Regions from separate parts of the Acidovorax sp. GW823-FHT05D11 genome, predicted to be linked through region 2. Evidence: predicted binding sites of a transcription regulator. Region 2 holds the regulator's gene; the other holds the start of a gene.

Region 1 (15,818 bases), 1.6 Mb from region 2:
AGCCCGAGCACGCCAGCCGCATGCCGGCCGACCTGTCGGGCGGCATGGTCAAGCGCGTGGCGCTGGCGCGCGCGCTCATCATGGACCCGCCGCTGCTGCTGCTCGACGAACCCACCGCCGGGCTGGACCCGAGCAGCTCCGACGATTTCTGCGCGCTGCTGCGCGAGCTGCGCGCCGCGCTCGGGCTCACGGTGGTCATGGTCACGCACGATCTGGACACGCTGTTCGCGCTCAGCACCCGCGTGGCCGTGCTGGCCGACAAGAAGGTCATCGTCACCGGCCCGCCGCACGAGGTCGCGCATTTCAGGCACCCCTTCATCGAGCACTTCTTCATGGGCGAACGCGGCCAGCGCGCCATGGCCCCGGTACCGGCGGCGGCGCGGCCGGCCGCCTCCCCGCCAGACAAGGAACATCCCTGATGGAAAACAAATCACACGCCCTCGCCGCAGGCATCTTCGTGCTGGTGGTGGCCGCCATGCTGGCGGGCCTGGCCATCTGGCTCACGCGCGACAACGCCAACTACGAGCAGTACGAGCTGTCCACCAAGGACGGCGTGAGCGGCCTGCAGCCCCAGGCCACCGTCCGCTACAAGGGCGTGGCCGTGGGCAAGGTCACGCGCATCGGGTTCGACCCCCAGGTCACCGGCAACGTGCTGATCCGCATCGCCGTCAACGAACAGGCGCCCATCAGCCCCACCACCTTCGCCGTGCTGGGCTACCAGGGCGTCACGGGCCTGGCCCATGTGCAGCTGGACGACGCCGACAAGCCCTATCCCGAACTGCCGCCCGGCCCCAGCGGGCTGCCCCGCCTGCCGCTCAAGCCCTCGCCGTTTGGCAAGCTCGCCGAGCAGGCGCCGGCCATCCTGGCGCAGGTGGAGGAGGCCACGCGCCGCATCAACCAGCTGCTGGGCGACACCAACCAGCAAAAGCTCACCGAAGCCCTCGCCAACATCGGCCAGGCCGCGGGCAGCGTCAACACCCTGACCCAGCGGCTCGATGCCACCGTCGCGCAGCGGCTGGACCCGGCCCTGGCAGCGCTGCCGCCGCTGGCCAGCGACGCGCGCAAGACGCTGCAGTCGCTGCAGCAGGCCGGCGCCAGCGTGACGTCCCTGGCCGCCGACGTCAGCAAGACCACCCAGCGCCTGGGCGCGGAGGGCGGCCCCATCGACCAGATCACCATCGGCACGCAGTCCCTCGCCCGCGCGGCCGACCAGTTCGGCGCCTCCACGCTGCCGCGCCTGAACCGCGCCGCCGACGACACGTCGCGCGCGGCCCGCCAGCTCGGCCGCACGGCGGGCGGCGTCACCGACAACCCGCAGCTGTTCATCTATGGGTCCGGCCGCATACCGCCCGGCCCCGGCGAGCCCGGCTTTGCGGCACCGTGAGGAGTGTTCATGAAAAGTACTATTAAAAACATAGCTGCCGGCGCCTTCCCGAAAAGCGCTGGCGGCCTGCTGGGCGGCATGGTTCTGGTGGTGGTGATCGGCCTGGCCGGCTGCTCGGCCCTGCCCAGCCCGCCCTCGCGCCCCGTGCTGTACGACTTTGGCCCCGGCCCGGTGGCCCCGGCGCCGGCCGACCGCCGGGCACCGCTGCAGCCCCTGGCCCTGGCCGACGTGGAGGCGCCCGGCCTGCCCGAGGGCAGCAATGCCGTGCTCTACCGCCTGGGCTATGCCGACGCCCAGCAGCTGCGCCCCTACAGCCAGGCCCGCTGGAGCCAGCCCCCCGCCCAGCTGCTGCAGCAGCGGCTGCGCGAGCAGCTGGGCCAGCGGCGCGCCATCCTCAAGGCCGACGACGGTGCGGCCCAGGCGCGCGACGCCAGCCAGGGCGGCCGGCTGCCCCCGGTGCTGCGCGTGGAGCTGGAGGAATTCAGCCACCTCTTCGCCAGCCCCACCGAAAGCGCTGGCGTGGTGCGCCTGCGTGCCACGGTGGTGGACCTGACGCTGGCGGGCGAGTCGCTGCGCGGCCAGCGTGTGTTCATCGTGCGCACCCCGGCGCCCAGCGCCGACGCGGCCGGCGGCGTGAAGGCCCTGGCGGAGGCCTCCACACAGGTCGCCCAGGAGCTGGCGGACTGGCTGGAACAGGTGACGCAGCGCACGAACTGAGCTGCCGGGGGCACCCCGGTCCCCGCCCGTGCGCCCTCGCGGTGCGCGCGCTCCCGGGCTCCCCGGGTCATCCGCCCGCCGCAGCGGCGTTCGCCGCGCGGTGTGGTGCCTGGCCCGCGTCAGGACCGCGGGGGCGGCGGGGCCGTGCCCGGCTCGATCCCCGTCACCACACGCGCATACCGTGCAAAGCTCCAGTACGCCCAGGCCCAGTCGAGCAGCACCACCAGCCGGTTGCGGAAGCCGATCAGGAAATACACGTGCGCAAACAGCCAGAACAGCCAGGCAAAGTAGCCCGAGAACCGCACCGGCCCCGCGGGCGAGGTGAGGTCCACCACGGCGGAGTTGCGGCCGATGGTGGCGAGGTTGCCGTAGTCGCGGTAGCGAAACGCTTGCGTGGCCTGGCCGCGCAGGCGGCGCAGGATGTTGGCGGCCGCCGCGCGGCCCATCTGCTTGGCGCCGGGCGAGACGCCGGGCACCGGCCGGGGAGGCTGGCCGGGCGCGTGGCTCTGGGCGGCGGCCAGGTCGCCGATCACGCTGATCTCCGGGTGGCCGGGCAGCGTGAGGTCGGGCGCCACGACCACGCGGCCCGCGCGGTCGATCGCGCAGCCGGTGGCCTCGGCCAGATGGCGGCCCAGCGGGGAGGCCGCCACCCCGGCCGCCCAGATGATGCATTTGCTCTTGATTTGATAGCTGACTGCGCTTGATGAGTCAGCGTCAGGGGGTGATTCAACCCTCAGGCCGTCACCGTCGATGGTGGTGACGCGGGCCTGCAGGCGCACTTCCACGCCCAGTTTTTCCAGCTGCTCCCTGGCGCGCTGGCTCAGTGCTTCCGGCATGGCCTGCAGCACCCGCGTGCCGCCTTCGAGCAGGATGATCCTGGCGCTGGCCGGGTCGATGTGGCGGAATTCGCCCGGCAGCGTGTGGCGCGCGATCTCGGCCAGGGTGCCCGCCATCTCCACGCCGGTGGGCCCGGCGCCCACGACCACGAAGTTGAGCCAGTCGGCGCGGCGGCCGGGGTCGGGCTCCTTCTCGGCGGCCTCGAAGGCCAGCAGGATGCGGCGGCGGATCTCGAAGGCATCGTCCAGCGTCTTGAGCCCGGGCGCGTGCGTGGCCCATGCATCCTGGCCGAAGTAGCTGTGCGTGGCGCCGGCCGCGACGATGAGGTGGTCGTACGGCAGGGGGGCGGAGGGATGGGGGCCGTCCTTCAGATACACGGTGCGCGCCGCCACGTCGATGCGCGTGACCTCCCCGAGCAAGGTGGTGGCGTTGGGCTGCTGGCGGAACAGGTGGCGGATGGGGGCCGCGATGGCGGGGGCCGACAGACCGGCGGTGGCCACCTGGTACAGCAGCGGCTGGAAGAGGTGGTGGTTGGTCTTGTCGACCAGGGTGATGTCCACGGCCGCGCCGCGCAGCGCCCGGGCGGCTTCCAGGCCGCCGAAGCCGCAGCCGATGATGACGACGCGGGGGCGGGACGAAGGGGTGGAGGCTGGGGTCATGCCCCCATTATTGGGGCACCGCCCGCGCCGCTTCAGGGAGGGCCCATGAACCCCATGTCCACCGGATAGTCGGGCCGGCCGGCGGCGGCGCCGAAGTGCGTGATGTTGGGCAGCACGCCGGCCATTTCGCTGTCGGCCACGCCAAACCACCTGGCCAGGGTGGCCGCGTACTGGTCCACCGAGGTGGTGGGCAGCAGGCGGCCCTGGCCCACGTGCCACTGGTCCTCGGGGGCCGCGGTGTTGGTGATGCTCACGGGCGGTGCGCTGCCGTAGAACGCCTTGCCCTTGACGGCGCCGCCCACCACCAGGTGGTGGCTGCCCCAGCCGTGGTCCGAGCCGTCGCCGTTGGAGCTCAGCGTGCGGCCGAAGTCCGACGCGGTGAACGCGGTCACCTTGTCGGCCACGCCCAGTTCCACCGTGGCGCTGTGGAAGGCGGTCAGGGCGTCGCTCACGCGCTGCATCAGCAAGGGCTGCTGCGAGATCAGGTTGTCGTGCAGGTCGAACCCGCCCAGCGACACCATGAATACCTGGCGCTTGCTGCCCAGCGCGTTGCGCGAGCCGATGAGGCGGGCCACCATCTTGAGCTGGTCGGCCAGCGAATTGTTGGCGGGGAACGGCGTGCCCAGCGTGGTGCCGGCCAGCGCGCCGGTGATCTGGCTTTCGGACGTGACCGCGCGGGTGGTCACGCGGGTGTACTCGTTCTCCAGCGTGTGCGCGCTGGGCTGCTGGATGAGCGCAGACAGCGCGCCGCGCACCGCGCTGGACCCGTAGACATTGTTCTTCACGCCGTTGATGGCCACGGCGCCGTTCGTGCTGACCTGGTATTGCAGGGCCGAGTCGCCCGAGAGGAACACCGCGTTGCCGGTGACGGCGATGCAGGTGAACAGCGAGTTGCCGTTGGACGAGAGCGCCAGGTCGCCGATGTTGCCGCCCCAGCCCACGGTGGAGCCCTCGGGCGAGGACGACTGCCACACCGACTGCTGGTCGTTGTGCGAGAACAGCTTGGGCGGGACGGGGTAGGCCTTGCGGTCGGGGCTGTTGTACTGCGCGCGCGTCAGGGGCACGACCAGCGGGCCGACGTTCAGCTGCACGGCGGCCTTGCCGCTGTTGAACAGGCCCGCCAGCCCGGTCATGGCGGGGTGCAGCGCGTATTGGCGCCCGTCGGGCAGCGGCGTGGAGGGGTTGAGCAGCGTGGGCGTGAGCGAGGCCTTGGGCAGCGCGATGCTGCCGCGGATGGCGCTGTAGCGGCCGTGGCTGGCGTCGTCGTAGGTGACCACGGTGTTGGCGTAGTCGTTGCCGCCATAGAGGAACACGCAGACCAGGGCCTTGTAGTCGTTGGCCGCGAAGGCGGCTGCCTCGCCCATCGCGGCGAGGTTCATCGCGAAGGGCAGGGCCGTGCCCGCCAGGCCCAGCTGGGTGGAGCGGCGCAGGAACGCGCGGCGGGTGTGGAGTTCGGGTTGAAGCAGGTGCATGGCGTGGCTTCTCGGGTGCGGTCCGGGCTTGTTGCTTATTTCTGGATGAGGTACTCGGCCGAGGCCATGACCAGGAAGACGGCGGCCGCCACGCGGTCGCGCCGGACGTTGTCCGCGCTGGCCGCGGTGACGTTGGTGGCCTTGAGCGCATCGGTGATGAGCTTGACGGTGCCGGCCGAGAGCTGGCCCGCGCACATGAGCAGGTTGATGCGCGCGACGAGCGCGTCCGCGTCGGCGACCAGCGCCAGTTCCTGCGCGTAGCTGGCCTTCAGGTCGAAGCCGTTGTTGGCGGTGCTGGCGTTGTGGGGCAGCTCCGGCGCGTTCACGAAGATGCCGTTGCGGATCACGCCCTGCATGAAGTTGAGGTAGCCGCCCACGCTGCTTTCGTTGACCAGCTGGAACTCTGGCGCCACCGCGCCATTGGCCGCCAGCGCGGTGGACGGCGGGATGTAGCCGGGCCGAAAGAAGTTGAACACCGAGGGCGAGCGCAGCGGGCTTTGCCCCAGCCGCGAGCCCGGGTCGCTGAAGTTGCCGATCTTCCAGCTGCCCTGGGCCGACTCCAGCCCGAAGGTGCGGCCCCACTGGACAAAGCGCAGCATGGGCTCGCGCAGCTTGCCAAACCCGGGCTGGGCGAGGCCGGCGGGCGCGCGCGCCTCGTCGTCGAGCAGGATGGCGCGGACCACCGCGCGCATGTCGCCGCGCACGCCGGCACCGTTGTTGTTGAAGGCGGCGGTCACGCGCGCCACGTAGGCGGGCGAGGGGTTGCTGGTGACCAGCCGCTGGATGAGCTGCTTGCCGATGAACGGGCCCACGTTGGGGTGGTTGAACAGGGTGTCCAGCGCCGTCTTGAGGGCCGCCGCGCCCGGCGTGCCGGCCGGGATGGTGGTGCCCAGGAAGGAGGCCGCCAGCGTGGAATGGCGCGACTCGGTGAGCGCCATCGGCAGGCGCGCGAAGGTGGTGCCGGGCACGACGCGCGTGGTTCCCGGCACGGTGGTCGGCGTGTTCTGCGACTGGTCGTAGTCGTAGCCGGTGAACACGCGCGCCAGGTTGGTCACGTCGCTTTGCGTGTAGCTGTCGATGGGCTTGCCCGCGCTGTCGCGCTGGGGCGTGCCATCGGGGTTGAGCAGCACCAGGCCGATCGACATGAGCTGCATCACCTCGCGCGCGTAGTTCTCGTCGGGCTGGCGGCCGGTGGCGGCGTTTTCCTTCTGGTTGCCGCGCGTATTGAGGTAGTAGCCCATGGCCGCGTTGAGCGTCACGTCCTGCAGCAGGTTGCGGTAGTTGCCGAACGCGTTGGCCACCAGCTGGTCCCAGTACCACGCGAGGGCATGGCTGCGCCAGCTCAGGTCCAGGCCCGAGAGCGACACCACGCAGATCTCCGACAGCGCGAGCGCCACCCGCTTGCGCACCCCGTCGCTGGACTGCAGGAGCTGGTGCCAGATCATGTAGTCGCCCGGGTAGGTGTTGTCGTAGTAGGCCGTGTCCTTGTTGACGTCGGCGTAGCCGCGCTGGTTCAGCCAGTCCCAGCCGCTCAGCGACGGGGGGGCGCTGAACTGGCTCTCCAGCCAGCTGGCGTAGGTGGTGGAGCGCAGGGCGGCGATGTCCGCGGTGGAGGCGGAGAACTGGGCCTGCAGCAGGAAGCGCGCGGCCTCCGCGTCCGTCAGCGGCGCCGTGTGGGTTGCGCCGGGCAGCGCGGAACCGGCGCCCGGGCTGGCTGTCGTGCCTTCTTCCCCGCCACCTCCGCCACCGCCGCAGGCCGCCAGCGCCGCGGATGCGGCCAGCCCGGCCAGCAGGGGAAGGGGGTTCTTCGTGTCTTGGGAAGAAACGGCGGTCGGCGCGGGGTGGCGCGGGCTGTCTTGTGCCTCGCCCGCAGTCTGCGTTGCGGGAGGCGCCTCGGAGGTGGTGTGCATGGATCGTGGGGGGTGAAGGTGCGCGTTCAAAACCAGCGCATTTCAGGACTTCACCACATGCCGTTGCGGCGTGGAAACACAAGCGTTACCAAACGAAACAGCTTGCTGGGAAGGGGCCGCGCGTAACAGTGGAGCAGTGATGGCAAATTGCAACACTTTGTTGGCCGCTGGCGAGGGGCGCCGCCCTCGCCGCCGCGCCCTGTCCTTCAGCCGCCGTAGTCCTGTGCTGACGCGTGCTGCGTGGCATGGCCTACGGTCCCCGCAGCGAATCATTTCTAGAGTCAATCCCATCGCATCACGCACCTGTTCCACGCATTCCGGGTGGATGGCTGACGCGAAATCTTTTCGAGGATGCACGCCATGAATGAAGACACCGTCAAGGGCAACTGGAAGCAGTTCAAGGGAAAAATGATCGAGCAGTGGGGCAAGCTCACGAATGACGATTTCGACGTCATCGATGGCAAGCGCGAACAGTTCCTGGGCAAGCTGCAGGAACGCCAGGGCATCGCCCGCGACGCGGCCGAGAAGCAGCTCAGCGACTGGCAGGCCCGCCACCCCGATTTCCGCTTCAACGACTGAGGCCACGGCCCCTTCGTTTCCCGGCCCCTCCCTTCCTATTTCTATCCATTACCGATCGAGGAGAAACCCATGAAATTCACCCGCACCCTGATGGCTTCTGTCGCAGCCGGCCTGCTGGCCACTTCCGCCTTCGCGCTGACGGACGCCGAATACAAGGCTGGCAAGGAACGCATTTCCGCCGACTACAAGGCCAGCAAGCAAAAGTGCGATGGCCTGCAAGGCAACGCCAAGGACATCTGTGTGAAGGAGGCCAAGGGCGCCGAGGACGTGGCCAAGGCCGAGCTCGACGCGCAGCACAAGCCCAGCCCCAAGGCCACCCGCAAGGTCGCCGACGCGCGGGCGGATGCGGCCTACGGCGTCGCCAAGGAAAAGTGCGACGACCTCAAGGGCAATGACAAGGACGTGTGCGAGAAGGATGCGAAGGCAGCCCGCGTGAAGGCCAAGGAAGATGCCAAGGTGGCCGAGACCCAGGCCAAGCCCGCGGACAACGCCGCCGAGAAGAACGCGGCGGTGGCCGAGGCCCGCAAGGATGCCAACGCCGAAAAGAACGATGCCGCCTACAAGGCCGCCAAGGAGCGCTGCGACGCGATGTCCGGCGACCTGAAGTCCAAGTGCGTGGATGACATGAAGCGCATGTACGGCAAGAGCTGAGCGCGCAGGGCCCCGGCCCGCGCCCACCCAGGAGCCCCGCCCCGTGCGGGGCTTTTTTCATGGGATGGCCGCGGCCTTGGGGCGGAACCCTGACCTGCATCAATATGCGGGCCGCCGCGAAAAACTAACCTCGCTCCCCTGTCTTTGACCTGGTGCACAAGGGGATTTGCATGGCTCAACTCGAATGGTCCGACGCCCTGGCCCTGGACCTGGCCCTGATGGACGACACCCACCGTGAGTTCGTCGACCTGCTGGCCGCCGTCGATGGCGCGGACGACGCGCGCCTGCTGGCTGCCTGGCAGGCGCTGGTGGAGCACACCGACCACCATTTCGCGCAGGAGGACGCCTGGATGGCCTCCACGCGCTTCGCATCGGGCAACTGCCACAGCATGCAGCACCGGGTGGTGCTGCAGGTGATGCGTGAAGGCACCGCGCGTGCGCAGCAGGGCGACCTCGCGGTGCTGCGCGTGATGGCCAGCGAACTGGCCCTGTGGTTTCCGCAGCATGCGCAGAGCATGGATGCCGCGCTGGCCCTGCACTTGCGCCGCGTGGGATTCGACCCCGTCTCGGGCGTGGTGCACGCCCCCGGGGCGCTGCCGGGCGAGCTGATCCACGGATGCGGCGGTGCGACCTGCTCGGAGGACGCCGGGGCTCCATCGCCCGCCGCCGCCTGCGCACCGCGGGAAGCGGTGGCCTGACCTTTCTCCCACCTGCCGGTGCGCCAGGCCCGGCCAGCCGCAATGGCCGGGGTGGGTAATGTGCTTCTGTTTTTATAGCGGCCAGCGCTTGCCAATCAAGCGATGGCGGCTATTTTCATCAAAAACCCGGCGCCGGGCACTCAGTGCCGCGGGCTGCGCGGCAGCAGCAGGCCCGCCATGCGCCATGACAGGTCGCGCAGCGCCCTGCGCAAGGCGGGGGAGTCGGTGGGGTCGCAGGCCGCATCGGGGGCGCCGCACGGGTGGTAGGCAGCTTCCAGCACGTGCTGCTTGGCGCTGAGCAGCGCCGCCCGGTCCTGCGCCCGCAGGGCCGCCGTCAGCTGATCGCGGTGGCGCTGCACGCGCTCGGCTTCCGCCGGGGTCAGCGTGGGCACGGGTGCGCCGGTGCATGCCGCCGGGTCCGCCAGGTGCTGCGCCCAGGCTGTCGGCGCGGTGTGCGTTCTCATGCGGCCTCCGCGCGGGGTGCGGTGGGGCGGGCGGCGGGCGGGGTGGGGCGGCTTGGCGCGCCGCCTTGCGACAGCCCGTACCAGTTCACCTTGCGCGTGAGCACCATCACGGCCGCCAGCACCAGGAAGAGCGCGATGGCACCGACGACCAGCGCCGTCTGCTCCAGCTGCAGCAGCAGGTACAGCAGGCCATACAGCAGCGCGATGCCGGCCCCCAGGGGAATGCCACGCGCCAGGCTGCCCAGCATGTGGCTGGCGTAGTAGGCCAGCAGCAGCACGCAGGCGGTCGCCGCCACGGCGTAGGAGGCGCCGAACGGCAGGTGCTCCGACAGGCTCACGAGCAGCAGGAAGAAGCTGCACAGCGCGCTGCCCACCAGCAGGTACTGCACGGGGTGCACGCGCAGTTTTTTCATCAGCTCAAACAGGCCCACGGCCACGAAGGTGAGTGCGATGAACAGCACGCCGTACTTGGTGGCGCGGTCGGAGAGGGAGTAGGGGTTCACCGGGTCGACGAAGGCCACGCTGAAGCTGTCCGCGCAGTCGCCCGGCGTGGCGCCGGAGGGCGCGTCGTCGCCGCGGGCGCCGTCGTCCGCGCCCCCCAGGCAGATGCGCTTGCCGTGGGCGACATCGGCCTGCGCCGTGGTGGCCAGCGACGACAGTCGCCATTGCGCCGAGAAGCCGGTCTTCTTGACTTCCCGCTCCGATGGCAGGAAGCGCCCCGCGAACGAGGGGTGCGGCCAGCTGCTGGTCATCACCACCTCGGTGCTGCCCCCCAGGGGCACGATGGCCAGGCGCTCGGTGCCCACCAGTTCCAGGTCCAGCGTGGCGGTCAGGCCATCGGCCTTGCCGCGCACCGATTCGGGCAGCACGGCGTGCAGGCCCCGGCTGTAGGTGGGGTGGAAGGTGCCGGGCTTGAGGGCCAGGGCCTGGTCCGCCAGCGTGAGCTGCGCCGTGCGGATGCCGCGCGCGTCGCCCACGGCCATCATCGCGATGGGCGCGCCGCAGTGCATGCGCGAGTTCTTCATGGTGCTTTGCGGCTCGAGGCTGGCCAGCGACCCCCACTGCGCCGTGACGTGGGCCTTGAGGTTGTAGGTGTTCACCTTGTGCAGGCCGCGCGCGCGCTCCTCCATCGCCGCGCCCGTGCTCAGCTTGAGCTGCTCGGGCATGGCCGTGAGCAGGAACTCGCGGCGCTGCTCCACCATGCGGCGCTCGTCGCCCTTGCCGGTTTCCACGTCCCAGGTCTCCACACAGGCGCTGTGGATCATGGGGCCCATCAGCGTCTGCGGCCCGGCCAGGCTGTCGGCCACGCTCTGCGCGGTGAGGCTGCGGTAGCGCTGGCGGTCGCGCACCACGTTGTCGATCATGCCCAGGCCAAGGAGCAGCAGCAGGGTGACGGCCGCGAGCGCGGCCAGTTTGGTGAACAGGGGGTGCTTGAACAAGAGGTCCTCCACAAGTGAATGTTGTGGAGGCAGTGTTGTGGGCCGGTGTGAGGGCGCTATGAAGTTTGTGAGGCCAGTGTGAAGTCTGGTGCCGCGCCGCCATGACCTGCCAGGTCATCGACGGCCGCGCCCCTTGCGCCTACAACCACCGCTTCACAACAAAGGGGCTGGCATGCGCCATGTGGTCGCGGTGATTCTGGGGGTGGTGGCGGTGGTCCACGCCCTGCCCGTGGTGGGGGTGCTGGGGGCGGGCAGGCTGGCGCAGCTGTACGGCACCCCGGTGCCGGATGCGGGGCTGGAGCTGCTGCTGCGGCACCGGGCCGTCCTGTTCGGGCTGCTGGCCGCCTTCATGGGGTATGCCGCCATGCGCCCCGGACTCCATCGGCTGGCCCTGGTGGCGGGGCTGGTGAGCGTGGTGTCCTTTCTGCTCCTGGCGTGGCTGCAGCGGGGCAGCGGCCTGGGCGCCCCGCTGGCCGTGGTCGTGCGGGTGGATGCGGTGGCGCTGGCCCTGCTGGTGGCGGGGGTGGCCGTGCACCTGCGCCAGCGGAGCTAGGCCGCGGCAAAGTCCAGCGTGGCGCGCAGCCCCGGTGCGGTGTTGCGCACCACCAGCTGCCCCCCGTGCAGCGCCATGACGCGCCGCACGATGGCCAGGCCCAGGCCCGAGCCGCTGCGCTCGCCCCCCGGGCGCGCCGTGGTGAAGAAGCGCTCGCCCAGGCGCGGCAGCGCGTAGTCGGGCACGCCCGGGCCGCTGTCCTGCACGGCCACGCAGCTGCCTTCCAGCTCCACCTGCACGGTGCTGCCCTGCGGGGCAAAGTCGATGGCGTTGTCCAGCAGGTTGGTGAGCGCCAGCGTCACCAGTTCGGCTTCCCAGGGGCCGCTGCTTCCCGTGCCGGCCAGCGCGAGCGTGATGCCGCGCTGAGCCGCGCGCGCGCGGGTCTGGCCGATGGCGGCGCGGGCGCAATCGTGCAGGGCCACGGGCGCGCGGCCTTCGGCGTGCTGGCGTTGCTCCAGCTTGGACAGTTCCAGCAGCCGGTCGATGATGCGCTGCAGGCGCTCGCTTTGCTGCACCACCTGGGTGGCGAATTCGGCGCGGTCCGCGGCGGGCAGGTCGTCCTGCAGGAGTTCGCCCGCGCCCCGGATGGCGGCCACGGGGCTCTTGAGCTCGTGCGTGAGGGCGCGCACGTAGCCCTCGATGTAGTCGCGCCCTTCCAGCCGGGCGCGCATGCGGTCCATGGCGCGGGCCAGGTCGCCCAGCTCGCCGGGCACCTGGGGCACGGCCAGGGCCGCCATGGGCGGGGTGTCGGGGTCGCGGTGTTCGCCGTCGGCCGGCCCCTGCACGCTCAGGGCGTAGTCGCGCAGGCGGCGCACGTTCCACACCATCCACAGCGTCACGGCCACGCCCACGGCGGCCGAGAGCGCCAGCAGCAGCAGCCCGCCCATGAACACCTTGCGCTCGGCGCGGTCGATGAAGCGCTGCACGGTGCGCGTGGGCTTGGCCACGGTCAGCACGCCGGCGATCTCATTGTTCACGTAGATGGGGGCCGCCACGTGCATCACGCCGCTGGTGTCGTCGCCCTCCACGTCGCGCGTGGAGCGCGCGCCGTACTCGCCGCGCAGCGTGCGGGCCACGTCGCGCCACCGCGAATAGTCAGCGCCAATGGCGCGGTTTTCGGAGTCGAACAGCACGCGCCCCGTGGTGTCGGTCACGTAGATGCGGTAGTCCAGCGACTGCTTGGAGAAACCCCAGATCGCGGCGTCGATGGGCCGGCTCGCATAGCGGCGCACGTGCTGCGCGAACGGGCTGTGCTGGCCCGTGCCGTCGGACAGCCGGCCGGCCGCCAGGTCCTCGCTGGCCAGCTCGGCCAGGATGTTGGCCGTGTCCACCATCATGTCCTCCATCACCTCGCGCACGCTGGGCTTGATCTCGGCCATGAACACGCGCAGCACGAAGAACGCGGCGATGCCGTTGATGAGGAAAAACGCAAAGAGCAGGCGGATGCCGAGGCGCATGGATCTGTGGGGTCTGCTTCAAGAACAATATCTGTCAGCGCTTGATGGGCAAGCGCCAGTGGCCCATTTGGTTTCAGACGTCAAGGCAGTAGCCCATGCCGCGGTGCGTGCTGATGTACTCGCGCGCCGGGTCCACTTCGCGCAGCTTGGCGCGCAGGGTCTTGATGTGCGTGTCCACCGTGCGGTCGGTGCTGTCGCTGTCGTCGCCCCAGGCGGCGGCCAGCAGCGCGTCGCGCGAGTGGATGCGGCCCGCGCCGCGCAGCAGGCACGACAGGAGGCGGTATTCGCGCCGCGTCAGCGGCAGGGGCTGGCCGTGCAGGCTGATGCGCTGCCCGGCCTCGTCGTCATGGAACAGGCTGGCCGTGGCGGTGGGCGCCGCGGCGAGGCGGGTGCCCGCGCGCCGCAGCAGGGCCTTCACGCGGGCCGCCAGCTCGCGCGGGCTGAAGGGCTTGGCCAGGTAGTCGTCGGCGCCCAGCTCCAGGCCCAGCACGCGGTCGATCTCCTCGCCATGGGCGCTGAGCATGAGCACGGGAACGGCCGCGGTCTGCGGGGCGCCGCGCACATCGCGCAGCAGGTCGAGCCCGCTGCCGTCGGGCAGGCCCACGTCCAGCACCAGGAGGTCAAAGCGGTGCGAGAGCATCTGCTGGCGCGCGTCGTGCACCAGCAGGCTGTGCGTCACGGACAGCCCGTCGCGTTCCAGCGCGTACGCCACGGTGCGGGCGATGGCGGGGTCGTCCTCCAGCAGCAGAAGCCTTGCAGACATGCCTAGTCGCCCCTCGTGCTGCGAGACACCCGCGGCATACGAAACTGGCACGGTCGCGGCCGGGAAGGCCGCCGAAGGCGATTCAGGGGGTGCTCCATCTCAGCGGGAGATGAGGATGGGAAAGAGCTTGCCCAGCCCGTCGGCCATCACTTCCACGGCCAGCGCGGCCAGGATCAGGCCCATCAGCCGGGTCATCACGTTGATGCCGGTCTTGCCCAGCACGCGCGCGATCGGGTCGGCCAGCGCGAAGCACACGGCCGTGGCCAGGGCGATCACCACGCCGTAGCCCACCAGGGCGGCATGCTGCCAGAAGGTCTGCGCGCGGTCGGCGTAGATCACCACGGTGGACATGCTGGCCGGCCCGGTGAGCAGCGGGATGGTCAGGGGCACCACGGCGATGCTGCTGCCCGCGGCGGCCTTCTCGGCGCCTTCCTCGTATTCGTTGGTGCTGGGCTTGGCCTCGGCGGGCTGGGCGTTGAGCATGTTCATCGCGCTGATGAGCAGCAGCATGCCCCCGCCCACCTGGAAGCTCTGCAGCGAGATGTTGAAGAAGTCCAGGATCTGCAGGCCCAGCAGGGCGCAGGCGGCGATCACGCAGAACACGCTGAAGCTCGCCACCTGGATGGTGCGCCGCCGCTGGGGGTACGAGAAACCCTGCGTGTAGTGGATGAAAAAGGGAACGATGGCCAGCGGGTTGACGATGGCCAGCAGGGTGATCAGGGGTTTGAGGTCCATCAGGGCGCTCCGGGAGGCAGGGGGCAGGGCGGTGGATCGGGCTGGGCCCGGCAAGGCAGCGCACAGGCGCCGCCGCCGGGCTGCTGTGCGCGAGTATGCGGTGTTTTTGGCGCGGTTTGGCGCCCGCGCATGCTGCACCGCAGCGCTCTAGCGCCCGCCCGAGACGTCCATCAGCGTGGCGGTGGTGTAGCTGGCGGCGGGCGACATCAGCCACACGATGGCCTCGGCCACCTCCTCGGCCGTGCCGCCGCGCAGCATGGGCACCTGGTGCGAGAGGTCGCGCACGCGGTCGGGCAGGCCGCCGCTGGCGTGGATGTCGGTCTCGATCAGGCCGGGGCGCACGGCGTTCACGCGGATGCCGTCGGCGGCCACCTCGCGCGCCAGCCCCAGGGTCATGGTGTCGATCGCGCCCTTGGCGGCAGCGTAGTCCACGTACTGGCCCGCCGCCCCCAGCCGCGCGGCGGCGCTGGACACGTTGACGATGCTGCCGCCGGCCCCGCCGTGGCGCGTGCCCATGCGCAGCACGGCCTCGCGCGCGCAGACGAAGCTGCCGATCACGTTGATGTCGAACATGCGCTTGAGGCGCGCCACGCCCATCGCCTCCACCCGCGCGGGCACATCCACCACGCCGGGGTTGTTCACCAGGGCCGAGAGGCGGCCCAGCTGCGCGTCCACCGTGCGGAACATGGCCATCACCTGCGCCTCGTCGGCCACGTCGGCCTGCACCGCCAGGGCGCGGCCGCCCTGGGTGGCGATGGCGGCGACCACGGCCTCGGCGGCGCGCGCGTCGCGGGCGTAGTTGACGGCCACGGCCCAGCCCTGGCGCGCCGCCAGCCGGGCGGTGGCCGCGCCGATGCCGCGCGACCCTCCGGTGATCAGTGCTACTTTGTGGGTGTGGGTCACTGCAAGGACTCCTCTGAAAATGGCCCGCATTTGAACAGAGGTCCGCTCAGCGGCCAGAATGGCGCGTTCAGCGGGCGCCGGGACCGGCGCGTGGGGGAGCCCCGGCACCCGCGCTGGCCGCATGCCCCCGAGTCACACATCAGTCCATCAACGCAGCAAGGAGTCAATACCATGGGTCAATTCGTCAATCTGACATCAAGCGATGGTCTCGCCGTGCCCGCCTGGGTGGCGCAGCCCGATGCGGCGCCGCGCGGTGCGATTGTGGTGCTGCAGGAAATTTTTGGCGTGAACTCGCACATCCGCGCGGTGGCCGACCGGTTTGCCGCGCGCGGCTACCTGGCCGTCGCACCATCGACGTTTCACCGCGTGCAGCAGGATGTGGACATGGGCTACACCGGCGACGACATGAAGGCCGGCATGGGTCTGAAGGCCGCGGTCGAGGCCTTGCCCGCGCCAGGCGTGATGCCCGACATCCAGGCCGCCATCGACTACGCCGCGCAGCAAAGCGGCCGCAAGGTCGGCATCGTAGGCTTTTGCTGGGGCGGCCTGTTGACCTGGCGCGCGGCCTGCACGCTGAGCGGGCTGTCGGCGGCCGTG
Region 2 (15,818 bases):
GGGATGGCCCAGCGAGTCATTGATGATCTTGAAACGGTCGAGGTCCAGGAACAGGATCGCGAAACCGGTGTCGCTCTGGCGGGCGCCCTGGATGGCCGTGTCCACCCGCTGCGACAGAAGCAGCCGGTTGGGCAGCCCTGTGAGCACATCGCTGTACGCCAGCTCTTCGATGCGCTTCTGGGCCGCATGCTGCAGCGTCAGGTCGCGCATGAAGCCGATGCTCTGCACCAGCCGCCCCTCGTCGTCGCGCAACGCCACCCACGACAGCTGCACCGCGCAATAGGTCCCGTTGTCCCGGGGAAGCCACAGTTCGCCTTCCCAGAAGCCTTCGCTGGACCAACCTTGCAGCACCTGTTCCATGAACGCCGCATCGGGGCCGCCGCCAAAGAGGGAGGCCGCCGTGTTGCCCTCGAACGACTTGGCCGACGGGCCCACGAGGCGCTCGCATCCCGGGTTCATGCGCAGGACCCGGTGCTGGCTGTCGGCGATGAAGATCGCGTCCAGGCTGGATTCGAACACCCTGGCGGCAAGGCGCAGGCTGGCTTGTATCTCGGTCTGCCGGGTGATGTCCCGGAACGAGTACACACGCCCCACCGGCCGCCCCTGGCTGAACTGGGGGACCGTGCGCAGCTCCAGCACCGCGCCGTTGCGCAGCACCAGGATGTCGGTGCTCTCCTGCATCGGCTCGCGCGCAATCGCGGCCAGGCGCTCCGAATAGGCCGCCGCATCGTTCACCTGCGTGGCCATGTGGGCATACACCGCCCCGTCGTCACGCTCAAGGAGCAGGTCGCGCGGAATGTTCCACAGCTGTGCAAGGCGCTGATTGAACGCCCGCACCCGGCCATCAAGGCTGCAGACGAGCATGCCGTCGGCCGCGGAGTCCAGGGTTGCGCGCAGTTCGGACAGCAGGGTTTCCAGTTCGCGCTCGGTGGCCTCCTGGGCACTGCGGTCCAGCATGGTCAGCATGTACACCGTATCGCCGCCCGCCGCCCCCCAGGGCACGCGGCTTACCTGCCGGTCCACGGGCACCAGCGTGCCATCCGCACGCAGAAGACGGGTGTGGGAATGGATGCCGCCCGCCACCACCTCGGCCGGCTCCCCCCAGAACGCCTGGTCCTGCGGCGTGGTGGCCAGGCCAAGCACCGATGCACCGACCATGGCGGACACGGGGGTCCCTACCAGCCGCTGCGCGGCGGCATTCGCGTGCAGGATGAGCAGGCTGGCCTCATCGACAAGCCAGACGGCTTCCTGCAGCGCGTCAAGCCAGCCGTGGGATTGCGAAACCCTCACGAACCTGCCTCTTCATTGCCGGGACTGACCGCACGCTCGAAAAAGTAACAGATGCGCTGACGGGGAGAGAGATAGCCCAGCGCATCGCGCGGCAGCTGCGCGGGCTTGAGGCTGCGCCGGATGCCCAGCTCGGGCACCGTTTCCAGGTCCAGGATCGGTGCTTCGTCCTTGGGCACACGGGAATCGTGCACGATGACCTTGGGCCGCAGGGGCCGCGACGAGTTGACCGAGGCAACGATCGCATAGCGGTCATTGACCAACTGGACAATGGAGCCCGGCGGGTACACCCCCATCATGCGGATGAATGCCCCCAGAACCACGGAATCGAAGCGCGCCTTGAGCTGCGCGAAGATGACGGACAACGCCTCGTGGGGCGTGAGCGCATCCACGCCGTTGGCCGGGTTGCACATGCGGTCGTACCGGTTGACCAGCGCCAGCACCTGCCCCGCCCGTCCCAGGTCAGGCCCCGACAGCCGCAGGGGGAACCCGCTGCCGTCGGCCATTTCGTGATGCCGCGCAATGGCCGTCAGCACCGCTTCGGGCAGCCCCATGCGCGTGGCGAATGCCACGGACTCGCCCACGTGGGACTCGTAGCGCGTTCGCTCCATGGGGATCATCGAGGGTGTGGGCTGGCGCAGGTTCGGCGGCAGCTTGAGCTTGCCCAGGTCATGGATCAGGGCCGCGATGCCGAGATCATGCAGCTCGGAGCTCTTCATGCCCAGGGCACGGCCCAGCAGCAGGGAGATCACCATCACGTTGATGGGGTGCAGGGCATTGCGCTCGCCAACGCCCTCCGACAGCAACCGGATGACGGAGTCACCGTTCTCGAGGAGTTCCGACACGCAGCCAGCCACCAGCGCATCGCCCTTGGTGCGGGCCTGGTCCGGGTGCTCGGACGCAACGCGTTCGAGTGCCTGGTACTGCCGGGTGGCCTCTCCGAACCGCTGGTTGCAGGCCGCCAAGGTGCGGTTCTGCGCCTCCAGCAATTCGCGCCGGCGCTGCGCCTCCGGGTCCACGGTGGCCGTGGCGCCGGGGGCATCCGGTCCCTGGGCCGAGGGCACCGTCATCTCCGGCACGCTCCAGGCGGCCGGAACCAGCTCTCTTTGCTCCGGATCGCTTTTCTTGGGGACGTATCGCACCTCGGTGAGCCCCAGTTCCCGCAACGTCGCGATCTGGTCCGCCGATGCCACCCGGAAACTGCTCACCGGGAACGGATGGTGCATCCAGCCCACATCGAGCTGGATGTACATGCCGACGCGCAGTTGGCTGATATCGATGAGGATGGAGGAGTTCACTTCGGGGCGCGCGAAACATGGAGACGTGAATGCCACCAATAGTTACACAGATTATCGCCAGTTCGAAGGCCTTGTCGAAGGAGCCCACCCGCGCCGCGGCGGCACGGCAACACTTGCCTGCCCGAAGGCGCGGGGCGGGGCAATCCCCCTCATGGGGATGTGGGTTACCGAGACCGCCGCGCCCTCAGGCCGCCGCGGCGCGAATGCACGCTAGCGGCACCACAGCGAGGGTTTGTAGACGAGGTCCATCCACAGTGCCCAGCTTGCCACCGCGCAGAGCAGGCCACCGGCGGCGCGCGTCCCCCAGTCCGCGCGCACGGTGTTGAGCCGGGCCCGCAACCGCGTCCAGGCCCAGGGCCCGCCGACCAGCCAGACGCCGCTGCCAATGCCAAAAAGCGCCATGGACAATGCGCCCTCCAGGGGCCCTCCGCTCAAGGCAGCCACCAGCAGCGCCGAATACAGCAAGCCACAGGGCATCAGCGCCCAGAGAAACCCCGCGGCAAGAATGCCCCCCGGTGCACGGACCAGAGGCCTCACGCGCTCCCACACGCCACGGCCCGCCTGCTCCACCCAGAGCGGCTGCCGCGCCTGGACCATCAGCATCAGCCCCCACGCCATCACCGCGACGTGCATCAAGGTCCACGCCGGGCGCAGTGCCATGGTCTGCTGAGTGAGCCACGCCAGGCTGTCCATGGCCAGGGCGGCCAGCCCGCCCGCCAGCGCATATCCCGTCAGGCGGCCCGCATGAAAGGCCACGGCCCGCCGGGCCACGCCACCGCGCGGTGCCCACCGCACCGCCTGCACCTTCGGGGGAGCCCCCTCCGCCGGCGCCCCGGCGCCCGGGGCGGATGCGCAGCCCGCGCTCCCCTGCCCCACCACGGCGCCACAAGGTGCCGAGCACATGGCCAGGCAATGGGACCCGCCAACGAGCCCCATCAACAAGGCAGTCGAGGCAACCGTTGCAAGCATGGGATTCAGATGATGCGTGAAAAACGCGCGCGGTTGCGGTCTGCCTGCAGATATCGGTCGAAAACCATGGCGATGCCGCGCACGAAGAACCAGCCCATGGCCGTGACCTCGACACCGTCGGGCCTCACCTTGACCAGCCCCTGCTCGGCCATGGTGTCGAGTTGCGCCAGTTCGGCGGAGAAATAGTGCCGAAAATCGAGAAGCCAGGCCTGTTCCATGGGCTCGAACAGCAGTTCTCCCTGGCACATCAAGGACATGATGACGGCGCGGCGCACGAGGTCGTCCCGCGTCAGGGCCAAGCCACGCACCACGGGCAGACGCCCCTGGTTCAGCAGGTCGTAGTACTCATCCAGGGTCTTGGCGTTCTGGCTGTAGGTGGCGCCGACCCTGCCAATGGCCGACACGCCCAGGCCGATCAGGTCGCAGTCGGGCTGGGTGCTGTAGCCCTGGAAGTTACGGTGCAGGCGGCCCTGCCGCTTGGCGACGGCCAGCGAGTCCTCCGGCAGCGCGAAGTGGTCCATCCCCACATACACATAGCCGGCGCCCATGAACGCGTCGAGCGAACGGGAGAGCATCGACACCTTGCCGGAGGCTGCGGGCAGTTCGGCGGAGAGGATGCGGCGCTGGGGCTTGAACCGCTCCGGCAGGTGGGCATAGGCATACAGCGCAATGCGATCAGGCCGCAACTGAACCACCTGCGCCAGCGTACGGTCGAACGACTCCGGCGTCTGGCGCGGCAACCCGTAGATCAGGTCCACATTGATCGATTCGAAGCCGAGCGAGCGCGCGGATTCCACCAGCGAAAACACCTGTTCGGCGGGCTGGATGCGGTGCACCGCCTTCTGGACCTCGGGGTCAAAATCCTGCACGCCAAAACTCAGCCGGTTGAATCCAAGCTCCGCGAGCACGGCAAGCCGGTCGGCATTGACGGTACGGGGGTCCACCTCGATCGAGTACTCCCCGCCCGGCGCCAGGGTGAAGCTGCGCTGGAGCATCGCCATGAGTTCCCGCAAGCCATCGTCCGACAGGAAGGTGGGAGTGCCGCCGCCCAGGTGCAGCTGGCTCACCACCTGGCCCGTGCCGCAGTGCGCCGTGTGCAGATCGATCTCGCGGCTGAGATAGCGCAGATAGACTTCAGCCCGGTCGTGGTGCTTGGTGATGATCTTGTTGCAGGCGCAGTAGTAGCACAGCGACTCGCAAAAGGGGATGTGCACATACAGGGACAAGGGCAGCGCCTTGGTCAGGGTGCCCATGCGGCGCTGCTCGAGGGCGAGGGCGTAGTCCTCCTGGCCGAAGGCTTCCACAAACCGGTCGGCCGTCGGATAGGAGGTATAGCGGGGGCCTGGTACGTCAAAACGGCGCAGCAGGTCAGGCGAAACAGCGGTCATGGGGCGAATCCTTGCGTACACCTTGACTGTGCCGTAAGCTGCTCCCCATGTCCTTGACATGAATCAAGTGATGGAGTGGCCGGAACAGCGACAATTTGATGCATGTCAGTCGCCTGCCCGCCCTCCAAGAGACTCCCTCTTCGGCCATCGGGCGGTATGCTCGAAACCTAACTCCGCCCTGTGCCTATGAACCCGCTCACCATCAAAGTCGCCTGTTCCAATTGCAACCTGCGCGAGCTGTGCATGCCGGTGGGCCTGAGCGAAGAGCAACTGCACCGCATCGACGAGGTCGTTGCAGTTCGCCGCAAGGTGAAGCGCGGCGGCACGCTGTTTCGCAATGGTGAGTCGTTCACCTCGCTTTATGCCATCCGCACCGGCTTTTTCAAGACCTGCGTGGCCACCGAGGACGGACGCGACCAAGTCACGGGGTTCCAGATGGCGGGCGAGATCATCGGCCTGGACGGCATCGTGAATGACCACCACACCTGCGATGCGGTGGCCCTGGAAGACGCCGAGGTCTGCGTCATGCCGTTTGACCGCATCGAGGAACTGTCCCGCGAGGTCACCGCGCTGCAGCACCACGTGCACAAGATCATGAGCCGCGAGATCGTGCGCGAACACGGCGTGATGCTGCTGCTGGGCAGCATGCGTGCCGAGGAGCGCCTGGCAGCGTTCCTGCTCAATCTGGTGCAGCGCCTGCACGCCCGCGGATTCTCGCAGTCCGAGCTGGTGCTGCGCATGACGCGCGAGGAGATCGGCAGCTACCTGGGCCTCAAGCTCGAGACCGTGAGCCGCACCTTCTCCAAGTTTGTGGAAGAAGGCATTGTCGAAGTCAAGCAGCGCCATGTCCGCATCCTCGAGACCGACGCGCTCAAGCGCATCGTGAACAACCAGTCCGCCTGCCACTGAGCAAGGCGAGCCAGGTCCGCCCGTCCCGGCAACGCCTTGCCACCGGAGCCCGGCCGGTGCGCTGTTCAAGGGCAGGATGATGTCTTTCGGCAATCATCAGGGCGCTCGCCTTCGGGCACGGGGCAGCGGTTGAGTTCAAAGGGCGACATTGCCAGCAGCGTGGTCAACGCGCTGGAGGCCATGGTGATGGCCCAGAACGCAAAGAACGCGAGCGTGTAGACGCCCTGGCGCGACAGGGCCAGCGGCTGCCCGAACCAATGCAGGTCCTGCGGGTCCACCATCGCAAAAACCAGCATCTCCATCGCGCCCGCCATCAGAAAGGCGGGCCATGCAATCCACATCAGGCGTTGCGTCCACATCGGGGTTGTCTCCTGGTAAGGCCGCGCAGACCCGCTGCTCGGCCAGGGGTTTCAGCGTGGCTGGTCCTGAACCGGTGTCGCCGCGTGGTTGCGGCCCTTCATAGCCGGGGCCAGGCTCTTCTCCGGAGCCTCCAGCGTCTTGTTGATTTCGATGCCCTGGCGGTAGTAGTCCTCGGCGACCACGGGGTCTGGCCGCGAAATCGCCAGCCACAGCGTGACAAAGCCCGCCACGATGACGATGGCAGGGCCGGCGATGATCAGCCAGACGTGGCCGAATTTCCACCAGGGCGCAGCGGTGGCGGGGGCGGAGCCGATGGCTGGATTGGATGGCATGGGTGCTTGCTCCTCAAAAATCTTCTCGGTCATACAACGTCCCCGGGGCCGTGCACCGGGGTGCACGTCGCCTCATCGGGGCACCAGGAATACGGACTTCTCGGTCACATGGGCCGCAGCGCCCACCGCCTGCACATCGAACTGCACGGCATGGGAGCCCGGGGGCGCGGAGCCATACGGTATCTGCAGGCGCACGGCCACCCACCGGGACTCCGCGGGGCCAATGTCCACCTCGGCTTCAGAGGCCACCTCCAGCCCGTCCAGGCCGCGGGCGCCGATGCGGTAGCGCTGGGGGCCTTCGGTGGCGTTCATGATCTGCAGGCGGTAGATATTCTCCAGCTTGCCGCCCGCCACGATGCGCGACAGGGCCGCGCGGTCGCGCACCACATCCACCTTGAGCGGCGTGCGGGTGACCAGGCTGGCCATCATGCCCACGCACAGTGCCACCAGCACGGCGGTGTAGATCAGCACGCGAGGCCGCAGGACGCGCCGCAGGATCTGCGACTGGCTCCAGCGCTGCGCCACGCCGTTCTGCGTGGAAAAGCGGATCAGCCCCCGGGGGTAGTGCATCTTGTCCATCACCGTGTTGCACGCATCCACGCACAGTCCGCAGCCAATGCACTCGTACTGCAGGCCCTTGCGGATATCGATGCCCACGGGACACACCTGCACGCACAGGGTGCAGTCAATGCAGTCACCCAGGCCCTTGGCCTTGTGGTCGATCGTCTTGTTGCGCGGGCCGCGCGGCTCGCCGCGTTCCACGTCATAGCTCACGATCAGGGTGTCCCGGTCGAACATCGCGCTCTGAAAGCGCGCGTAGGGGCACATGTACTTGCACACCTGCTCGCGCATGTAGCCCGCATTGCCATACGTGGCAAAGCCGTAGAACAGCACCCAGAATATCTGCCAGTTGCCCTGCAGCGCCAGCAGTTCCGCGCCGAGCTCACGAATGGGCACGAAATAGCCCACGAACGTGAACCCCGTCCACAGCGCCACGGTGATCCATACCACCTGTTTGAGAAACTTCTTGCGGATCTTCTCGAAGCTCCAGGGCCCGTTGTCCAGCCGCAACCGGGCACTGCGATCGCCTTCGATCTTGTGCTCGATCCACATGAACATTTCGGTGTAGACCGTCTGGGGACAGGCGAAACCGCACCACAGCCGCCCCGCCACGGCCGTGAACAGGAAAAGCGACAGCGCCGAGATGATGAGCAGGCCCGTGAGATAGATGAAGTCCTGCGGATAGAGCACCAGCCCGAAAATATAGAACCGCCGTGCCCCCAGGTCGAACAGCACCATCTGGCGCTGCCCCCACTCGAACCAGGGAAGGCCGTAAAAGACCAGCTGCGTGAGAAACACCATGCCCCAGCGCCAGCGTGCGAACAGGCCACTGATGGAGCGCGGGTAAATCTTCTTCTGCGCTTCGTACAAGGAGACGATCTCGCCCTCGGACGAGGCATCGGATGCAACCGGTGCAATCGGAATGACCTTGCGGGCTGGCCCGCTGGGTGGCTTCATGGTGGTGTCGACCTATTGGCTTGGTGTGTCTTCAGCAATGGGGCAAAAAGCCGGGCGCAGCGCCAGGGGGCGCGCCACCCGGCCCGGATCAGCGCACCGCGGCAGCCTGCTTGCCGTTGGACAGGCCCCATACGTACGCAGACAGCACGCCGATCTGCGCTTCCGTCAACTTGTCGGCCTGGGCCGGCATCTGGTTGACCTTGCCGTTGTTGACCATGGCGGTAATGGCCGCCTCGCCCCAGCCATGCAGCCAGACGTCGTCGGTCAGATTGGGGGCACCCAGCGCCTGGTTGCCCTTGCCGTCCATGCCATGGCAGGCCGCGCATGCCGTGAACTTGGACTTGCCCAGCGAAGCACGCAGCGAATCGTGCGGGCTGCCCGACAGGCTCAGCACATAGTGCGACAGGTTGCGCACGTCTTCGGGCGTGCCCACTGCGGCCGCCATGGGAGGCATGTTGCCCACACGGCCCTTCTCGATCGTTTCACGGATCTTCTCGGGCGCCCCGCCATGGAGCCAGTCACCGTCCGCCAGATTGGGGAAACCCTTGCTGCCGCGCGCGTCGGAACCATGGCACTGAGCGCAGTTGTTCATGAACAGGCGCTCGCCAATGGCCTGGGCCTGCGGGTCCCTGGCCACGTCTTCCGGCTTCATCGAGGCGAAACGGGCATACAGCGGCTCCAGTTCAGCCTTGGCCTTGGCCATCTCGGCTTCGTATTCGCCCTTCTGCGTCCAGTTCAGCTTGCCGGTGAAACTGCCAAGGCCTGGGTAGGCGGCCAGGTAGCCGAAGCCGAAGACGATGGTGATGACGAACAGCCAGACCCACCAACGCGGCAGGGGGTTGTTCATTTCGACCAGGTCCTCGTCCCAGACGTGGCCCGTGGTGTTGTCGGCCGTGGCCATCACCTTCTTGCGGCCTGCCATCCATAGCAGGATGCCGCAGGCGATGATGCCGACCAGGGTCAGCGTGGTCACAAAGACCGACCAGAAATTGCTGGTGAAGTCACTCATGGGGTGTTCTCGTTCTGGTGGGGGTCAATCTTGTTCAAAGGGCAGCCGAGCGGCCTCGTCAAACCGGGCCTTGTTGCGGCCCCGGTAGGCCCAGACCCAGATGCCGACGAAGCAGGCCATCGAGGCCAGCGTGGCGACGATGCGCATGGTGGTGATGTCCATTGCGAACCTCCTTTACTTGAGCGCACGGCCCATGACTTGCAGGTAGGCGACCAGCGCCTCCATCTCGGTCTTGCCCTTGACGTCGGCCGCGGATGCCGCGATCTGCTCGTCCGTGTAGGGCACGCCGACGGTGCGCAGCGCCTTCATGCGCGGCGCAACGCTCGCGGGGTCCACCGCGCTCTTTTCCAGCCAGGGATAGGCGGGCATGTTCGACTCGGGCACCACGTCGCGCGGGTTGTTCAGGTGGATGCGGTGCCACTCATCGCTGTACTTGCCGCCCACGCGGTGCAGGTCGGGTCCGGTGCGCTTGCTGCCCCACTGGAAGGGATGGTCGTACACGAACTCGCCCGCCACCGAGTAGTGGCCGTAGCGCAGCGTCTCGGCGCGGAAGGGGCGGATCATCTGCGAATGGCAGTTGTAGCAGCCCTCGCGGATATAGATGTCGCGGCCCACCAGTTGCATGGCGTTGTAGGGCTCCACACCCTTGACCGCCTCGGTCGTGGACTTCTGGAAGAACAGCGGCACGATCTCCACCAGGCCGCCAATGGCGATCACGAGCAGGATCAGCACGATCATCAGGAAGTTGTTGGTCTCGACTTTCTCGTGGGAGAAGCCGGTCGAAGAAGATGGATTGTTGTTGGACATGGGTTATCTCCTTCGGCTCAGGCGTGCGCCGCATTCACGGCTGGAATGGCAACCTTGACCGAACGGCCCGAGATCGCTGTCACCCACACGTTCCAGGCCATGACCACCATGCCCCCCAGATACAGCAGGCCGCCAGCCACACGGATCACATAGAAGGGGTACGTGGCCTTCACGCTCTCGACGAAGGTGTAGGTGAGCGTGCCATCGGGATTGATGGCGCGCCACATCAGGCCCTGCATCACGCCGGCGATCCACATGGCGGCGATGTACAGGACGATGCCGATGGTGGCCATCCAGAAGTGCAGCTCGATCGCCTTGATGGAGTGCATCTTCTCGCGGCCGAACAGGCGGGGAACCAGGTAGTACAGCGACCCCATCGAGATCAGGCCCACCCAGCCCAGGGCGCCGGAGTGCACGTGACCCACGGTCCAGTCGGTGTAGTGGCTCAGGGCATTGACGGTCTTGATGGACATCATCGGGCCCTCGAAGGTGGACATGCCGTAGAACGACAGCGACACGATCAGGAAGCGCAGGATCGGGTCGTCGCGCAGCTTGTGCCAGGCGCCGGACAGCGTCATCACGCCGTTGATCATCCCGCCCCAGCTGGGGGCCAGCAGAATCAGCGAGAACACCATGCCCACCGATTGCGTCCAGTCGGGCAGCGCGGTGTAGTGCAGGTGGTGGGGACCGGCCCACATGTAGGTGAAGATCAGCGCCCAGAAGTGGACGATGGACAGGCGGTAGCTGTACACGGGACGGCCTGCCTGCTTGGGGATGAAGTAGTACATCATCCCGAGGAAGCCCGCCGTGAGGAAGAAGCCCACGGCATTGTGGCCATACCACCACTGCACCATCGCATCCTGCACGCCCGCATAGGCCGAGTAGCTCTTCATGAAGCCGGCGGGAATCGCTGCGCTGTTGACCACATGCAGCAATGCCACGGCCAGGATGAACGCACCGAAGAACCAGTTGGCCACATAGATGTGCTTGACCTTGCGCACACCGATGGTGCCGAAGAACACGATGGCGTAGGACACCCAGACCAGCGTGATCAGGATGTCGATGGGCCATTCAAGCTCGGCGTACTCCTTGCCGGAGGTGTAGCCCAGCGGCAGGCTGATGGCGGCGGCCACGATGACCAGCTGCCAGCCCCAGAACGTGAACGCCGCCAGCGGCCCGGCGAACAACCGGACCTGGCTGGTGCGCTGCACCACGTAGTAGCTTGTGGCGAACAGCGCGCAGCCGCCAAACGCAAAAATCACCGCGTTGGTGTGCAGGGGGCGCAAGCGCCCGTAGCTGAGCCAGGGTATGCCAAAGTTGAGTTCAGGCCAGGCCAGCTGGGCGGCGATGATGACGCCCACCAGCATGCCAACCACCCCCCATACCACGGCCATGATAGAAAACTGCCGCACCACCGTGTCGTTGTAGTGCGCAGCATTTGTTTTTGGAGAATCCATCGGGCACCTCTTTGTATTGCAGTAAGAGTTTGTTGCAGCCAGCTTTTCAGGGCATTGACACAAGTCAATCGTCTCGGAGAATCCGTTCACCTTCTTGCTCGACGCTCTCGAACTGGCCGTGATGAACCGCCCACCACAGTCCTGCAAGAACCATCAAGACCAGCACCACGGACAGCGGAATCAGCAGGTACAGAATGTCCATCAGGCGGCCTTCAGCGTTGTCTTGGTGATTTCAATGGCCGGAGCACCCTCTGGCGGCAGCGGCGCCGCGCCCGAGGAAGACAACGGCGGAAGATCTCGTGCAAGGCGCGCGGCATTGAGGACCACCAGCAGCGAACTCAGCGCCATTCCCAGCCCGGCGAGCCAGGCGGGCATGAAACCCGCCACGGCCAATGGAACACACAGGGCGTTGTAGCCCGCGGCCCACCACAGGTTCTGGCGCACCACACGCAGGGTGCGCCGCGCCAGCAGCACCGTTTGCGGCACCAGCGCCAGGCTGTCGCCCAGCACGACAAAATCGGCCTGCGCCTGCGCCAGCGGCACGGCGCGGCCAAACGCGAAGGACACATGAGCGCCTGCCAGCACCGGGCCATCGTTCATGCCATCGCCCACCATGGCCACGTGGTGGCCGCCGGCCTGCAGCGCCTGCAACGCGGCCAGCTTGCCCTGGGGCGTGCACTCCCCCGCCGCCTGCGCTATGCCCGCCTGCGCAGCCACGCGCCGCACCGACACGGCCCGGTCACCGGACAGCAACTGCACCGCCAGGCCGGCATCCGCCAACGTCGTCACCACGGCCGGGGCCTCGGCGCGCAGAGCCTCCACCAGGTCGAAGCGCGCCAGTTCCAGCACCCGCCCGTCGGGGCGCTGTTCCGACAGCACCACCTGCAGTGCGGCGCCGTCCTGCGGCGCCACGCCCGCATGGCGGGCGGAGCCCAGCCGGAACGTGCGGGCAGGCTCCGCGCCCAGGCCATCCCGCGCCACGGCCACCAGGCCGAGCCCGGCTTCCTCCTGCAGGCCGCTCACGATCCAGCGCCCGTCGTCCTGCGCGCCAGCGGCGGCCACCACGGCGCGCGATGCGGGATGCATCGATTGGCGCGCCAAGGCGGACGCCAGCGCCAGCGCGCCCCGTGCCGTCCATCCTTCGATGGCATGCACGGCTTGCAATGCCATGCCGTCCCGCGTGAGCGTGCCGGTCTTGTCAAACACCACGGTATCCACACGGGCCAAGGCCTCCAGGCCCTGCAGGTTGCGCACCAGCACGCCATGGCGCGCCAGCGTGCCCGCCGCCGTGAGCATGGCGACCGGTGTGGCCAGGGACAGTGCACAGGGGCAGGTCACGATGAGGACCGCCACCGCCACCATCAGCGCATGGCCAGGATCGGAGGGCCACCAATACGCGGCCGCCAGGGCCGCGGCCGCGAGCACCGCCACCAGGAACGGCCGCGCGATGCGGTCGGCCAGCTGTGCCAGCCGGGGTTTCTGCAGCGACGCGCTTTCCATCAAGGCCACGATCTGCGCGAAGCGCGTCTGCCCGCCCGTGCCCTCCACCTGCACCTCCACCGGCGCCTGCAGGTTGTAGCTGCCGGCCGTGACCACGCTGCCCACGGGCCGCGCCACCGGGGTGGACTCTCCCGTCAGAAGGGATTCGTCGGCCTGGGTGCTGCCCCGGGTGATGCGCCCATCGGCCGGAAAGGCCTCGCCCGGCAGCACGCGGATCGTGTCCCCCACGGCCAAGCGGCGTGTGGCCACGCGCACGAAACTGCCATCCGCCGAGCGCAGCTCCACGCTGTCGGGCAGGCGGTTCATCACGGCTTCCAGCGCGCCGGCAGTGCGGTCGCGCAGGCGCAGTTCGAGCCAGCGCCCCGTGAGCAGGAAAAAGACGAACATGGTCAGCGAGTCGTAGTACACCTCTTTCCCGAAGATGCCCGTGGGGTCGAAGGTCCCGGCCGTGCTCACCGCGAAAGTGATGGCCATGCCCAGCGCCACGGGCAGGTCCATGCTCACGCGGCGCAACCGGATATCGCGCAGCGCGCTGGAGAAGAAGGGGCCGCACGCAAAGACCACCATCGGCAAGGTAATGACCCAGGAAGCCCAGCGCAGCAGCTGCTCCATCTCCTGCGTGAGGTCGCCCGGCTGTGCCACATAGGCCGGCCACGCGTACATCATGACCTGCATCATGCAAAAACCCGCCACCAGCCAGCGCCACAGCGCGCGGCGGCTCTCGCGCAGGCGCTGCTCGCGTGCAAAGGCGTCCATGGCGGGCATGGCGCGGTAGCCGGCCTTGTGCACTGCTTGCATCCACTGCGAGGGGCGCACCTGCGCCGGGTGCCAGACCACGCGCGCGCGCCGCGTGGCGGCGCTCACATCGGCCTGCTGCACGCCCGGCACGGCGCGCAGCGCGTCTTCGATGGTGAGCGCGCAGGCCGCGCAGTGCATGCCCTCCAGCACCACCTGGGATTCCCAGGCGCACGCGGCAAGGTCCGCGGGAGCACCACCCGCCTGAGCACACGGGCGGCCGAATGCCGACCATTCCTGCGGGTCGTCCAGCAGCACGGCCTGCGGAGCGGGCGCGGCCGCCGGCCACGCGTCCGTCCCGGCATCTGTCTGATGCACCGGGGATGAGGCCGGCGCACCGGGTCCAAACATTGACATGGTTCAAGCCTATCGTGAGGGCCCGGCAGGTACATTGACCTGGATCAAGCCCCGGAACATGATTGATCCTAAGCTTGTTCCATCACTTTGAGGAGCCCTTTATGTACAAACGCATCCTGATTGCCACGGACGGTTCGGCCCTGTCGGACAAAGCGGTGGAGCACGGCCTGTCCCTTGCAGCCCTGTCGGGCGCCACGGTGGTGGCCCTCAAGGTCGTGCCACGCTATCCCCGCAGCTACTTTGAAGGCGGCATGCCGGTCGACATGAGCGACGTCAAGCGCATCGAGAAACAGTGGGGCGACGCCGCGCAGGCCATGGTCGATGGCGTCAAGACCGAAGGCATCGCCCAGGGCGTTGCCGTGAAGGCCGTCATCGCCAAATCCGATCTCGTCGCGGAAGCGGTGATCTCCGCCGCCAAGAAACACAAGTGCGACCTGATCGTCATGGCATCGCACGGCCGCAAGGGGCTCAAGCGCCTGCTGCTGGGCAGCGAAACCCAGCATGTGCTCACGCACTCGCACATCCCCGTGCTGGTGCTGCGCTGAGCACAGGGCAGAGGCCCCGCCACGCGGGCCCTGCCCAACGGCAGGGGCGGAGCCACGGCCGTGGCCGCCCCCGCGGAGCGGGCTGAAGGCACGCGGCGCATGCAGGCCTGCCGGCAACATACAGGTCTGTATCACATCTCCGTGCGATGTGGGAAAATCTGCGCATGAGACCACCTGGAACCCGTGACGGCGCCCCATCCTCGCGAGCTGCCTCCTCCGCCACGCCCGCGGCCATGCCGCCCGGCGATGTGCAGCAACGCATCCTCGACACCGCTTCCCAGCTTTTCTACAACGAGGGCGTTCGCGCGGTGGGCATCGACCTGATCATCGAGCGCGCGAAGATCGCCAAGACCAGCCTCTACCGCTACTACCGCACCAAGGATGACCTGATCGCGGCCTTCCTGGAGCGCGAAGACCGCGAGTTCTGGCAGCAATGGGACGACGTTGTCTCAACGCACGGCCCCGATCCCGCGGCGGAGCTCGACGCCCTGCTCCAGTGGGTGGGCGAGCGGGTGGCCCGCCCGGGCTACCGGGGATGCCCCCAGCTGAACGTGGCCGCGGAATTCGCGGACCCCGCGCACCCTGCCCGCGCCATCTCGGCCCGCCACAGGCTGGAGCAGCGCAAGCGGCTTTCGGCGCTGTGCCGGCGGCTCGGTGTGAAAAAGCCGGACGTGACCGCCGCCCAGCTCTCGCTGCTCGTGGATGGCGCATTCAGCAGCGGGGCGCTGCTGCTGGGCGACAGCGCGGCCAAGGCCCTGCGGGCGGCCGGACGCGCCCTGGTCGGCGGCGGGCACTGACTGCGGCGGGCAGGTGCCAGCAGGCCGCGCCTGCGGCAGCCGCCAGCCCACGGAGTCAGGAAAACAGTGCCTTGTGCTGCTCGCGCAGAAGGTTCTTCTGCACCTTGCCCATGGTGTTGCGCGGCAACTCGTCGGCCACGAAGCAGCGCTTGGGGATCTTGAAGTTGGCCAGCTGCGACTTGAGCCGCGCCACGATGGCCTCGCCGTCGAGCTTCACGCCCGGCTTGGCGATGACCACGGCCACGCCCACTTCGCCGAAGTCCGGGTGCGGCACGCCCACCAGGGCGCTTTCGGCCACGCCGGGCATGTCGTTGATGTAGCCCTCGATCTCGGCGGGGTAGACGTTGTAGCCGCCGCTGATGATCAGGTCCTTGCTGCGGCCCACGATGCTCACGTAGCCGCGCTCGTCCACCTTGCCCACGTCGCCGGTCTTGAACCAGCCGTCAGGCGTGAACTCCTCGGCCGTCTTCTCGGGCATGCGCCAGTAGCC

What was found. The regulator FNR, encoded in region 2, switches genes on or off when oxygen is low (the NO sensors DNR and NnrR bind a similar motif). The targets are predictions, from matches to a motif close to TTGATNNNNATCAA.
Region 1: a site for FNR is predicted at 8,299-8,312, ahead of AC3RCE_RS01960 (hemerythrin domain-containing protein). Genes of this name have one in related genera too.

The regions. Positions count from the first base shown of each region.
Region 1 is NZ_CM179502.1:416,255-432,072, forward strand. Features, by position in the region: gene AC3RCE_RS01920 (ABC transporter ATP-binding protein) at 1-419, shown strand, start outside; gene AC3RCE_RS01925 (MlaD family protein) at 419-1,384, shown strand; gene AC3RCE_RS01930 (ABC-type transport auxiliary lipoprotein family protein) at 1,394-2,101, shown strand; gene AC3RCE_RS01935 (NAD(P)/FAD-dependent oxidoreductase) at 2,221-3,597, opposite strand; gene AC3RCE_RS01940 (DUF1501 domain-containing protein) at 3,630-5,069, opposite strand; gene AC3RCE_RS01945 (DUF1800 domain-containing protein) at 5,105-6,979, opposite strand; gene AC3RCE_RS01950 (CsbD family protein) at 7,340-7,558, shown strand; gene AC3RCE_RS01955 (hypothetical protein) at 7,628-8,209, shown strand; gene AC3RCE_RS01960 (hemerythrin domain-containing protein) at 8,380-8,907, shown strand; gene AC3RCE_RS01965 (hypothetical protein) at 9,048-9,371, opposite strand; gene creD (cell envelope integrity protein CreD) at 9,368-10,810, opposite strand; gene AC3RCE_RS01975 (phosphopantetheine adenylyltransferase) at 10,983-11,363, shown strand; gene creC (two-component system sensor histidine kinase CreC) at 11,360-12,820, opposite strand; gene creB (two-component system response regulator CreB) at 12,894-13,583, opposite strand; gene AC3RCE_RS01990 (MarC family protein) at 13,683-14,318, opposite strand; gene AC3RCE_RS01995 (SDR family oxidoreductase) at 14,466-15,221, opposite strand; gene AC3RCE_RS02000 (dienelactone hydrolase family protein) at 15,393-15,818, shown strand, end outside.
Region 2 is NZ_CM179502.1:2,045,911-2,061,728, reverse strand. Features, by position in the region: gene AC3RCE_RS09455 (sensor domain-containing protein) at 1-1,290, opposite strand, end outside; gene AC3RCE_RS09450 (cyclic di-GMP phosphodiesterase) at 1,287-2,585, opposite strand; gene AC3RCE_RS09445 (sulfite exporter TauE/SafE family protein) at 2,796-3,554, opposite strand; gene hemN (oxygen-independent coproporphyrinogen III oxidase) at 3,560-4,942, opposite strand; gene fnr (fumarate/nitrate reduction transcriptional regulator Fnr) at 5,129-5,851, shown strand; gene AC3RCE_RS09430 (hypothetical protein) at 5,917-6,210, opposite strand; gene AC3RCE_RS09425 (FixH family protein) at 6,262-6,543, opposite strand; gene ccoG (cytochrome c oxidase accessory protein CcoG) at 6,616-8,061, opposite strand; gene ccoP (cytochrome-c oxidase, cbb3-type subunit III) at 8,150-9,070, opposite strand; gene AC3RCE_RS09410 (cbb3-type cytochrome oxidase subunit 3) at 9,095-9,232, opposite strand; gene ccoO (cytochrome-c oxidase, cbb3-type subunit II) at 9,245-9,877, opposite strand; gene ccoN (cytochrome-c oxidase, cbb3-type subunit I) at 9,895-11,334, opposite strand; gene ccoS (cbb3-type cytochrome oxidase assembly protein CcoS) at 11,399-11,536, opposite strand; gene AC3RCE_RS09390 (heavy metal translocating P-type ATPase) at 11,536-13,980, opposite strand; gene AC3RCE_RS09385 (universal stress protein) at 14,088-14,531, shown strand; gene AC3RCE_RS09380 (TetR/AcrR family transcriptional regulator) at 14,696-15,328, shown strand; gene AC3RCE_RS09375 (malonate--CoA ligase) at 15,384-15,818, opposite strand, start outside.